Regions from separate parts of the Paenibacillus sp. E194 genome, predicted to be linked through region 1. Evidence: riboswitches for the same ligand, from Rfam matches in the RefSeq annotation. Region 1 holds a riboswitch; each other region holds the start of a gene.
The links. Region 1 has a riboswitch for cobalamin ahead of AZ66_RS14020 (1-propanol dehydrogenase PduQ). Riboswitches for the same ligand answer to the same signal wherever they lie in the genome.

Region 1 (3,151 bases):
GGAGCTTGCGAGCCACGGGTACGTAGTATGCTCTATTGATCATCCGTATCATTCTTTTTATACGGAGTCCGAGGACGGAAACAGGGCGTTCATCGATCAGGGATATATGCAGGAAGTCTTTGGTGCCAACAAGGGAACATACACGGTAGAGCAGACCTATGGGCTTAATCAAAAATGGATGAAGCTCCGTACGGATGACATGAATTTTGTAATCGATACGATTTTAGGAAAAACAAAAACGAGCAGTGACAAGGCGTATCAACTGGTGAATACCCACAAAATAGGTCTGTTCGGACACTCTATGGGTGGAGCGGCAAGCACGATGCTTGGCAGGGAGCGTGATGATGTTGGCGCCGTTGTCAATATCGATGCCCCAATGATTGGCGAGCTCGTATACAACAAGGAGACCGATGATTTTGCGGCAAGCAACCAGACCTATACAACTCCGCTTCTTAATATCTATTCTGACGCTGTGTGGGTACAGCTCCTACAGCGCAACAGCAAATCTCCTTATGCAGCTAACAAGGTTATTGATAAAAAGGTAAAGTAGTGCATACCGTCCATTTCCAAGGAGCGGAGCATTTGAGTCTTACCGACCTGTCCCTCATTTCCCCGCTAATATCCAATATGCTGCAGGGCGGCAGGGTGGCAGAGATTGATCCCTATTACTGTCTTGAAACGATGAATCATATTCTAGTACAATTTTTCGATAGTTATCTCAAAGGGCAGGGCCGCTTCACATCTGCCGGGACATATTGCCGGGCAAATCACTCTTAACGATTTCGATCCTCAACTTTTATCTTTTTTCATATTGCGCTTCAGATCGTTTGTGCTATAATAAATGTCGAATGGACGACCATTCACGTCATGCACAACAGAAGAAGTTATAGACAATGGAAGTTTGGTGCAAATCCAACACGGTCCCGCCACTGTAATAGGCCGAATGCTCGGTCTTAAGTCAGGTCTTTTGTCTAGTAACTTTGCCAGGCCAGTCATTTCGAGGCGAAAGTGACTGGTTTACAAGTCTAGTGACGATTGCGCCTCACTAGGCTTTTTTATATTTTTCGAAGGCAGTCGACAACGCAGTCGAGTTGCCTGGTGGTCGCCGCCGAATATACGAAGTTGTACAAGCGAGGCAAGCGGGACATTCTTCAACGAAGAAGAATCAGATGCACAATGACGTGTATGTCCCAACTTTTTCTTACAGAGATATGTCGTAATGATGAACTCGACCCTATTGAGGTTGACGCATGTTTGCGTTACGATGTACAGTATAGATGATAATTGAATGATAAGTTGCACAATGGCGTGCACACGACATAACAAGCAAAGAGGCTTTTTGAAGGGATCTATCCCTTTGAGAGGCCTCTTTTTTTGTTGCAACTACTCGTTGGAGGTGCTTTACGTGGATAAACTTTCGATCAAAGCCGATCTCTATATGGGGCATGGCGCACTGGATCGTCTGATGGAATGGCGTAATAAGCGGATTTTCATCGTTACCGATCCATTCATGGTTAAATCAGGGATGATCAACATGGTATTCGATCGGCTTCATGAGAGCAATGAGCAATACATTTTCAGCAATATCGTACCCGATCCTCCTGTTGAAATCGTAACCGAAGGTGTTGAGGCATTGGGTGCGTTCAACACAGATTTAATTATTGCAATTGGCGGTGGGTCTGCGATTGATGCGGCTAAGGCGATGAAGCTGTTTGCGCAGAAGCTGCTGAACCAGCAGGAGATTCCGTTTGTCGCGATTCCAACAACAAGCGGAACAGGATCAGAAGTGACTTCGTTCTCTGTGATTAGTGACAAGCAGAAAAATATCAAATACCCACTTGTATCCGATGAGATGCTGCCGCAAGAGGCGATATTGGATCCGGAGCTGGTCAAGAGTGTGCCGGACTTCATTACGGCAGATACCGGAATGGATGTATTGACGCATGCGATTGAAGCTTATGTGTCTACAAAAGCGAATGATATATCCGATGCGCTTGCCGAGAAGGCAATTAAGCTGGTGTTTGCTTACTTGCCACGTGCATATAAGGATGGCGGGGATCTAGAAGCACGTGAGAAGATGCATAATGCCTCCTGTATTGCGGGAATGGCATTTAATATTACTTCGCTCGGGCTTAACCATGGGATTGCGCATGTCGCAGGAGCCAAATTCAAAATTGCGCATGGCCGCATGAATGCAATGCTGCTCCCGCATGTTATTGAATTCAATGCGAATTATAAGCCAGGCTATGGCAGGGAAGAGAGCACATCTGCAGCGGTTCGCTATGCAGAAATCGCGAAGAGCTTGGGTCTATCCGCACCGAATCCGAAGAGCGGTGTACGCAGCTTGGTGCAAGCTATCAAGCAGCTGCAGAAGCAATTGCAGATGCCGCAGACGCTAAAGGAATGCGGAATTGAACGGGCGCTGCTGGATGAAATGAGGGAGTCGATTGCCGAAGGCGCGTTGAAAGATGGCTGTACAGCGACGAATCCTCGTGTACCAACAACTAGAGATGTGGCTGAAATTTTGAACAAAATGTTTCAATCGTAGGTTTGCGTCGAATTTTGTCTGAATGTGTATTGACAACGTTTGCAGTATTAAAATATAGTAAAGGTAACACAACGGCGTGTTGCATACAAAACCAAGCAAAGAGGCTTCTTAAAATTCCTGTGCGAACTTTTAAGGGGCTTTTATGTTTTTTTACAGCAATTTCACGTGTTTCTGACATGAGAGTGAGATGATGGTATGGAGCAACACACTGAGAAACAACGCGTTATTCAAGAGTATGTGCCTGGTAAACAGGTCACGCTGGCTCATATTATCGCGAATCCGAATCCAGATATCTATAAGAAGCTGGGATTAGGGAATGACGCACATGATTCAATCGGAGTCATGACGATAACACCAAGTGAGGCGTCCATTATTGCAGCGGATATCGCGACGAAGGCGGCTGGCGTACAGATTGGCTTCGTCGATCGCTTCAGCGGATCACTCGTCATTACAGGCGATGTATCCTCTGTCGAATCCGCCATAAGTGAAGTGCTGTTTGGATTGCAAAATATTTTAGGCTTCTCAACTGCTGCGAACATAACGAGAACGTAGGTGAAGAAGCTGATGAGAAAAATTATTTTCGCCGGGAGTACCGGTTCTGGC
Region 2 (3,151 bases), on a different contig from region 1:
GCTCGCCTATTTGCGTCCGCGTGACAGCATACAAGCTGTGGAGGACACAAGGCTGCGAGAATATGACTTCGGTATGTGGGAAGGGTTAACCTACAATGACTTGAAGGAAGATCCACAGTATCGAAGATGGCTTGACGACTCGTCAGCCATCCAGCCGCCGCGCGGGGAACCGTGGCAGTCCTTCTGTACGCGAACGGCGCATGTATGGTGGGAAGTGCTGCGCAATGCGCGTGATTCCTTCATCAGCAGCGGAAATCACATGGAACGGCAAGAGTGCGCTATCCGTCGTCGGCCGTACCATTCTTCGCCGCTGCCACGTGGTCGCGTGCTGCGCAGCAAGACAAGCCGGATGCAGAGACAGTCATATGGAAGCGGGCCTACCCCGCGGCCGGATGTTGTCATCGTCACACACGGTGGCGTCGTTCGTCGCTTATATACGCTGGCTTTCCCACGGAAGTCATTCTGGGAAGCCGCTGCGCCAATCGGTGGCGGTGTTATGATTACGGCGAAGCGATGTGCCCGCAAATGGAAGTTCTTGCGAGCAGAACGGCTTCCAAGCAGATGATGTCGTTTGTGTGTCAAAAGCAGGCTCATTGGAGACGCGCAATGATGTAATCTATTGCAACGCAGGGGCTTTTCCCCTATAATCAATTATCGAGTTTAGCACTTGGATGACGAAATGTATTCCATATTGAATAATCGTGATACTTCAGGTCCTTGGGTATGTATGCGGTACGGATTAATACGCGTTGCTCGGTAAGAGACACCGATGTATTATATGGCCGATGCATATTCGAGGTTAATAGGGAAGCCGGTGTGAACCCGGCGCGGTCCCGCCACTGTGAATGGAGTGTTGCGCTCATGATGCCACTGTCGAATTCGTTAGTGTGTGCTGTATGTACCGCTATGGATGGGAAGGCGAGCTGCAACGTATTCTCCTAAGTCAGGAAACCTGCCTGAAGATGGACGAGCTGTATCCTTCGCGGAGAGGATCACGTCATTGGCGTAATGCATCAGGCAACATGGCAGCGCAGCTGCTTGCTTCCTGCTTCTAGGTGTCTGTTGAATATTGCGATAGATGACTTTGTGTTCCCCCGGATCGAAGGATCGGGGGTTTTTCTGTATTTGGAAATGATTTCACATCCTGCAGGCACTTCGCTTGTACAAGGTAAACTGCAGTTCAATGCAATTGCACAGCACGAATGTATATCACAAATTCAGTCACAGGATGATTTACAGCTCAGGTATATGCAAGTGCTCATTGACAACTGATACCGAATAGGGAGTGTACATACATGCTGACGGCAAATGCAGCTTGCAGTGCATTTTCGTTCGCATGGCGAAGGATGGAACCGCTTCACACCTGCACGGGTAGTACATGGTTAGAGACTAGGAAGAATGACGCGAGGGAGAGATTCTGACATGAACAAATGGCTGAACAAATCGGTTGCGGCGCTATTGGCGCTAATGCTTACAGTAGGACTTGCTGCTTGCGGCAATAAAGATGCGGCTAAGCCTGCTGAGAATACAGCACAGCAAGAGTCCAATGGCAATGGGGCTACAGAACAACCGAAGCAGGATGATCTAAAAACGACGTATCCACTGACTGTTAAGGATGCGACGGGTGAGGAATTCACATTCGACAAAGCGCCAGAACGTATTATATCCGTGTCTCCAGCTGAGACAGAGTCCTTGTTCGCGCTTGGATTGGATACACAAATCGTTGGGGTGTCTGATTTTGACGACTATCCAGAGGCAGCGAAGTCCAAAGAGAAAATGGGCGGCATTACGAAGCCGAATGAAGAGGCAATCATTAAAGCTAAGCCGGACATCGTATTCACAGGTATCTCCATGAAGGAGCCCGTCGTGAAGAAGTTCCGTGAACTGGGCATTAAAATATTCAAGGTTGAGCCAAAAACGTACGACGATGTGATTAAGAACATTGAATTGTATGGTCAAATTACGGATCAGCAAGCTAAGGCGAAGACGATTGTTGACAACATGAAACAAGTACGTGAAGATGTGAAGTCGGCCGTTCAAAGTGCGGAGAAGAAAAAGGTGTATATTGAATTCTCCCCAGGCTGGACAGTAGGCAGCGGCGAGTTCATGAACGAGCTGATTGAACTGGCAGGCGGCACGAACGTTGCAGCTGATTCAACTGGCTGGATTCAAATTAACGAAGAGAACATTATTAAATCCAATCCGGATGTAATCATGTTCACGCAAGGTGTAGTGGACTCCGAGACGAACAAATCCTTGGAAGAAATTATTCGTGGACGCAGCGGTTGGAACAACATCAATGCAATTAAGAACAATCAAGTAATCGGTGTGGATCAGAACCTGATCAGCCGTCCGGGACCTCGTGTAGCTGACGGATTGAAGGCAGTTGCGAAGGCGGTTCATCCGGACTTGGTGAAATAATCATCGTGGAGAAATCGATGAATAAAATGGGTTGGTATGGAGGAGCGGGTATTGCGCTTCTCCTTTTGTCCGTTGTAGGATGCCTTGCTGTAGGCTCAGTGAAAATGCCAATGGGGGAAATTGCTCAAATTCTGCTTCATCATATTCCAGGGCTGGATCAGTTCATAGCGGTCACATGGGATGATGCTTCCGCACAAATTATGATGAAAGTACGCTTTCCACGAGTTCTATTGGCAATGCTCGTAGGGGCGGCGCTTGGGGTCGCAGGTACTGCATTTCAAGGTGTGCTGCGCAACCCGTTGGCTGATCCGTATACGTTAGGGGTATCTTCAGGAGCTTCTGTTGGAGCCGCATTCCTTATTTTCTTCGGTCTGCAGTATTCGCTGTTCGGCGAATGGACGATTCCTATCGTTGCATTCGCAACAGGGGTAGCGACCTTGATGTTCGTTATTAGGCTGGCCAGTGAGCAGGGGAAGATCCCGATCGAGACACTGATCTTATCCGGGGTCGTGATGCAGGCCTTTCTTGGCTCCGTTGTCTCTTTTCTTGTAGCAATGACAAATCAGACGATAAATGAAATTTTGTTTTGGGTGATGGGCAGCTTGGCGATGCGAGGCTGGTCTTATACAGTAGTGCTTGCTCCTTATTTGGCAATCGGCATTGTTATTCTTATTGCATATGCAAGACCGCTTAATTTACTTGCATTAGGTGAGCGACAGGCCTCGCATCT
Region 3 (3,151 bases), on a different contig from region 1:
CAGATTATAAGAGGAAGTTCAAAAAGTCCGCTGCGACATTTTTGAACTATTTTTAAAAGCACTTATAAGCAAATAAGACAGAATTTTAACGTGTTGAAAAGAGGGCACTAGATGAATAAGCAATCCATCTATGGATTAACATTGGATCAGTTGGCCGCTTGGTTAGAGGAGCGGGGGCATAAGAAGTCACGAGCATCCCAAGTGTGGGATTATTTATATCGCAAGCGGGTCAAGGATTTCGCTGATATGACAGAAGTAAATGAAGCCAGCGTAGCACTGCTGTCCGAACACTTCGTCATTCATACGCTTAACGAGCATGTGAAGCAGCAATCGGCTGACGGCACAATCAAGTTCTTGTTCAAGCTGCAGGATGGCAACTTAATTGAGACCGTGTTGATGAGACACAAATTCGGGCTGTCAGTATGTGTGACGACTCAGGTTGGCTGCAACATCGGCTGCAGCTTCTGTGCGAGCGGACTGCTGGCGAAGAGCCGCGACTTGTCGAGCGGCGAGATTGTGGAGCAGATCATGAAGGTTCAGCACCATTTAGATGCAGTGGGTGAGGGTGATCTGGTCAGCCATATCGTCGTAATGGGTATCGGAGAGCCATTCGATAACTTCGAGAATATCGTCGACTTCTTGCGGGTCGTTACCGACCACAAAGGTCTGGCAATTGGAGCAAGACGAATTACGGTATCGACAAGCGGCTTGGCGAATAAGATCAAAGACTTCGCAGATATTAATCTGCGGGTGAACTTGGCCCTGTCCTTGCATGCGCCGAATGATGAGCTTCGCACGCGCATTATGAAGATTAACCGCGCGATTCCGATTGCGAAGGTGATGGAGGCGATTCGGTACTTCATCAATACGACGAACCAACGGGTGACGCTGGAATATATTTTGCTGAAGGATGTAAATGATCAGCAGGAGCACGCACTTGAATTGGTACAGCTGATTCAAGAGTGGAAGATGCAGGACGAGGTCAATGTGAACTTGATTCCGTACAATCCGGTTGATGAGCACAGCCAGTACCAACGCAGCGAGCAGGAATCGATTCGTGGCTTCTATGACGTCATGAAGAAAAATGACATTAGCTGCAGTGTACGGTTGGAGCATGGTACAGACATTGATGCTGCTTGTGGCCAGCTTCGCAGCAAGCAGATTAAGAAAGAAAGCAGTGCTGGTGCCGATCAGGCAGCTATGAGCTAAAAAACATATCGTAATCTAATAAAAGGCGTGCCTACCAATGGGTAGGACGCTTTTTTTCATAATGTCTATGAGAAAGTTCTTTGTCCACCCTACTAAATTTTGCTACAATAACACCACGTATTCTTATCGCAATTACATAGAAACAGTTTATATGGTGCTGTGCATGCGCAGCTTAATAGGGAAGTCGATGCGAGTTCGACGCGGTCCCGCCACTGTAACGCAGAGCTGACAATCAAGGCTTTTATCCACTGTTAACTGAGTTAACGGGAAGGTAGATTGTCGAGCGATGATGCGAAGCCAGGAGACCTGCCATATAAGTGCTCTATATTTCTCACGAGGATGGGAGGGGGATGTTTATTCGTGCTGCTAGTAGGAGATTACTAGTGTATTTGGCTGCACCGAAGTGGTTACCTAACATCTTTCTAACACGGAAAGGTGTTTTTTTATTGCCTACATTTTGAATTAGTAAGGAGAGCGGACATTGAAGATTACGAACAGAATGTTGAAGACGAGCTTGTCTGCATTTTTAAGCATTGTATTGTTGCTATCTATCATTCAGCCACAAGTCATAAAAGCGGCTAGTGGGCAGGACAATACACAGTTAAATAACATGATTGAACAGACGGTTCAATATTATAAGGACTATTATAATGATGCTTCTAATAAAGGCGCTGTAAGTGATTCATGGTGGGAGCTTGTTGCTCTGTGGAGCGCGGGTCAAGATTTACATAATGGGACTTGGAGACTACCTACATGGGAAACAAAAGAGCCAAGACTTCGTCCAAATGCAGGAGGCACCGATCATATTCGATATATTTATGGCCTGCTCGCCTTAGGAAAGAATCCGGCTCACGCTTGGGAAACGAACAGGAATCTGTGGGCGGAACTGGCAGCTCAGCAAGATCCAGCAACGGGTGCTATCGGTGGAGTCAATAAACACATTTGGGGAATGCTTGCCTTAAGCGCCGGTGAAAAGCTTGGTCAGGATATGGGGTCATGGAATGCCGCATCCAAGCAAAAAGCACTCGATTATCTGCTCAAAGCACAATATGCTGACGGAGGTTATGGACTGTCAGCTACCGGCAGCTCGGGTGATACTGACATTACTGGTATGGCGCTGCTTGCACTTGGTCAATACCAAGGACAGAGCGCGGTAGATGCGGCAATTGAACGAGCTAAGGAATTGTTGAAAAAACGCCAATTGGACAACGGAGGGTTTGATTCCGTTGGTACATGGGGATCCGGAGATAATTCCAATAGCTTATCTACATCCGTATCGGGATTGGTTGCTGCAGGCGATGATGTCTTGTCAGCAAAGTGGAAAGAGCCTAACGGCACAGTTATCGATGCATATGCACGATTCCAACAAAATGATGGATCGTTCAAATGGAAATTAACAGATTCTTCTACAAATAGGATGGCTACCGAGCAGGCTCTTGTCGCATTGCTCGATATCAAGCATGGAAAATCGGTATGGAGTCGCCTCGCGGAAGTGAAGCTTCCATCGGATCAATCGCAGACAAATGGCAGGACAATCTTAGTTGGCGAGCATCAAACGAGCGTCACCGAAGGAACTTATCTGGATCCATTATCCTCAAGTAAAGTAACACTTGAATTTCTTAAGGATGAACTGCCACACGTAATTTCGGTAACGAGCAGTACTTACTTAGAAATAGAACCGAAAACGGTTGTAATTTCGACATGGGATAAGAGACTTGAGCTACCCCATAGTTTGGGGACAAGTAATGATAATTTGCTTACGAAGGTCAACGAGGGTTTGTCCCTTGTAAACAAGGAGACAACGGGAATTGATCTCCGCTTAAAAGTGGGCGGTGATCAGGAGATCCGATTCAATCAACATGTAACCCTCATCCTGAAGGGGCAAGGAGATAAGGAAGCCGGGTTCATTAATGAAAACGGGATATTTACGTTGATTCCAAAA
Region 4 (3,151 bases), on a different contig from region 1:
TACCAGCACGTCAATGCCGATCTCTTCCTGAATGCGAATCCAGCGTGTCATTTCTTCTTCCAAATAGGTTTCATACGTCTTCGCATCCCATTCTCCCTTGCGGAAGCGAAGGCGTGCGCGCCGGATATCCGCAGTTTGCGGCATACTGCCAATCGTTGTGGTCGGCAGCAGCGGCAGCGATGGCCAGCGCTTGCGCTGAAGCTCCTTGCGTTCCTCGAATGGAAGACGTTCAATTCCTTTTTCCTTCTCTGCACGAAGCAGTACTTCCAACGCTTGAACGACTTGCGGACGCTGTCTTGACGGTTCCGTCCGCCATGCTTGAACACGAGCACCGCTCTCTACTAATGCTGCGCGCGTCTCTTCACTCGGGGTTGAGAAGTGACGAGCAAGTAGGGCAGTCTCCTCCAGCTTCTCATCCGCGAACGCCAATGCCTCGCGCACTGGTGCGGACAGCTCAGTTTCCCGCTCCGACGTGAGTGGTACATGAAGCAGGCTGCATGATGGCTGAATAATCCAGCGTTCCTTCGGTACAATCTCTTCCACAGACTCCAGCCATACTGCAGCAGCCGCCAAGTCCGTACGCCAAATATTGCGGCCATCAATAATCCCGACAGCAAGCTGCTTCTGCGCAGGGAAACCGAATTGACGAAGCGCTGCTTCATTTCTCCCTCTATCATGAACAAAGTCTAATCCGAGCGTATCCACCGGAAGAGACACGAACGCTTCGTAGTCGGACACCGCATCGAAGTAGGTCTGAACCCATAATGATAAGCTTGGTGCTGCCTTGCGCAATTCGGCATAGACTTCCTTCACAGCAGTCCAATGCTCGCTTGGCACTTCCAGCACGAATGCAGGTTCATCCAATTGCACAGCCTGCACACCTTCACGCTCCAACTCGCTAAGCAACTGTCCGTATACCCCTACGAATTGGCGAAGAACATTCAGGCGCTCTTCCGGTTTAATCCCTTTAATAAAGCGGACATACGTATAGGGTCCGATGATGACTGGCTTACCTTCAATGCCATGAATCTGCTTCGCTTGGCGATAGGCTTGCAGCGGGCGATTGACCGTCAATTGCGGCGCCTTGCCTTCCCATTCCGGCACAATGTAGTGATAGTTCGTATTAAACCACTTCGTCATCTCGCAAGCTACCGCATCCTGTGTACCACGAGCCAAGGCGAACAGCAAATCTGCGTTCACTTCTCCACCGTCATATGCAAACCGTGACGGAATCAATCCGAATGTGGCCGTCATATCAAGCACATGATCATACCAGGAGTAATCATTTACTGGAATCAGGTCAATGCCAGCGTCCTGCATCGTCTTCAGCCGAACATCATTGATGCGTGCCAATTCTTCTTCCAGCTGCTGAACAGAACTGTTCCCAGCCCAATATTGCTCCAATGCCTTCTTCCATTCCCGGTCGTATCCGATCCGAGGGTAACCTGCTGTGCTTGTCTTGATTGAATGAACTGTCATCATACTGCCCCTCTCCATGAGTCATTTTGCCGTACGGGATTTAATTGGACAATTTCTATCGCTTAACACGGAATTGAGATTGCAGTTGAACGCTCTACCCCACCATATGTGACTTTATCACTCAGACTTCAGAAATTTCACTGCATCCCAATATGCAAAAAAGACATTCCTGTCCAACAACAGAAATGTCTCGTAAACGTCCATGAAGTCATAGTGGAATAGATCGATCCTTCCGGCTCATTAGCAGACTACCCTCATGCTAAGAGGAATCGAAAACCGATATCCATGCTTACGAACACTTCCCTATCTCCCGTAGGTACGAACAGTGTTGTCAAAACAGGCAGGTCTCCTGGCTTCAGCTTCATTGGCCTTTGCAGCCTTCCCGATCGATTACGACCAGTGGCTCTCTCGCAATACCTCAACTGTCACAGTGGCGGGACCGCGCCGGATTTCCAACCGGCTTCCCTATTAAGCTTCGACGTTACCCGAAGCACCTGTTTCCTCATATTCAATTGCATTGAAAGTCGCTGTCACGCTTCCCCCAATTGAGAACGATTATATATCTAACCAGAACGAATGACAAGGATTTTTTCTCATCTCTAACCAAAATAAACAAATACCGAAGCTGTCACCTTATCTTCATGAAACTCCGATTCACTAAGCGTCTATCCATGCACAATAGGCGAGCCTCTCGGCTCGCCTATTGATGATTACGGGTTGATGCGCTAGATGACCATTCCTTCATGCAGAAAGACAATATCTTCACCTTTCTCATCTAGCGTCAATTCACGATTATCCAAGAACCATACATCATTTTGCTCCATAAAGAACGTAATGCCGTTCACAACTTCCGTCACTGCTGGATATTGCGGACTGTCTTTCATGATGCCGAATGAATAAGGTCCTGAAGCACTGAATCCGCTATAGCGGACGAATATGCGTACTGAGTCTCCTGCTGTGAATCCCCAATCAGCCAAAAAACGCTCGACTGCCTTCGCTGTAACGCGTAATTGCATGTTCAGACCTCCTTAATCATACCTTTCATCCGATTTGATCATACCATGTGGCTGCCACTTTTGTTAACACCAAAGTTGACAGTTCGTCAATGATCCGCATCATCATTACCGCATATTACGTTCGGCGATAGGATTATATGCTACCTTCTGTTTAGGAACATCACGATCTCTACCAAGAAATTCTGCAGGTTACAGCTTGATGCGTTGAAGCCGCAGCGCATTCAGTACAACGGATACCGAGCTGAAGGCCATAGCCGCTCCTGCAAGCCATGGGGCAAGCAATCCGATTGCTGCAATCGGGATGCCTATCGTATTGTATACGAGTGCCCAGAACAAGTTCTGCTTAATGTTACGCATTGTACGGCGGCTCATCTCCATCGCATCCGCAATGCCGTTCAAGTCGCCACGCATTAAGGTTACGCCTGCCGTCTCCATTGCTACATCCGTACCTGTACCGATCGCGAACCCAATGTCCGCTGCTGCCAGAGCTGGCGCATCATTAATTCCATCGCCTACCATGGCGACAACACTGCCTCTCTGCTGCAGCTCGCGCACATGCTGTGCCTTCTGTTCAGGTAGCACCTCTGCAAATACATCATCAATCCCTACTTGTGACGCGATGGCTCTGGCTGTGCGTGTGTTGTCTCCTGTCATCA

Region 2: another riboswitch for cobalamin. It lies ahead of AZ66_RS12040 (ABC transporter substrate-binding protein); the one in region 1 lies ahead of AZ66_RS14020 (1-propanol dehydrogenase PduQ).
Region 3: another riboswitch for cobalamin. It lies ahead of AZ66_RS29640 (S-layer homology domain-containing protein); the one in region 1 lies ahead of AZ66_RS14020 (1-propanol dehydrogenase PduQ).
Region 4: another riboswitch for cobalamin. It lies ahead of metE (5-methyltetrahydropteroyltriglutamate--homocysteine S-methyltransferase); the one in region 1 lies ahead of AZ66_RS14020 (1-propanol dehydrogenase PduQ).

The regions. Positions count from the first base shown of each region.
Region 1 is NZ_JMDX01000088.1:7,233-10,383, reverse strand. It holds gene AZ66_RS14025 (alpha/beta hydrolase family protein) at 1-550, shown strand, start outside; gene AZ66_RS32650 (hypothetical protein) at 583-777, shown strand; adenosylcobalamin (AdoCbl) riboswitch at 870-1,021, shown strand; gene AZ66_RS14020 (1-propanol dehydrogenase PduQ) at 1,406-2,548, shown strand; gene AZ66_RS14015 (BMC domain-containing protein) at 2,744-3,100, shown strand; gene AZ66_RS14010 (EutP/PduV family microcompartment system protein) at 3,113-3,151, shown strand, end outside.
Region 2 is NZ_JMDX01000069.1:21,423-24,573, reverse strand. It holds gene AZ66_RS12050 (histidine phosphatase family protein) at 1-565, shown strand, start outside; cobalamin riboswitch at 763-974, shown strand; gene AZ66_RS12040 (ABC transporter substrate-binding protein) at 1,423-2,421, shown strand; gene AZ66_RS12035 (FecCD family ABC transporter permease) at 2,439-3,151, shown strand, end outside.
Region 3 is NZ_JMDX01000022.1:21,226-24,376, reverse strand. It holds gene rlmN (23S rRNA (adenine(2503)-C(2))-methyltransferase RlmN) at 112-1,209, shown strand; cobalamin riboswitch at 1,345-1,537, shown strand; gene AZ66_RS29640 (S-layer homology domain-containing protein) at 1,691-3,151, shown strand, end outside.
Region 4 is NZ_JMDX01000290.1:1,757-4,907, forward strand. It holds gene metE (5-methyltetrahydropteroyltriglutamate--homocysteine S-methyltransferase) at 1-1,479, opposite strand, end outside; cobalamin riboswitch at 1,802-1,992, opposite strand; gene AZ66_RS25375 (HesB/YadR/YfhF family protein) at 2,205-2,495, opposite strand; partial or broken gene AZ66_RS25380 (copper-translocating P-type ATPase) at 2,685-3,151, opposite strand, start outside.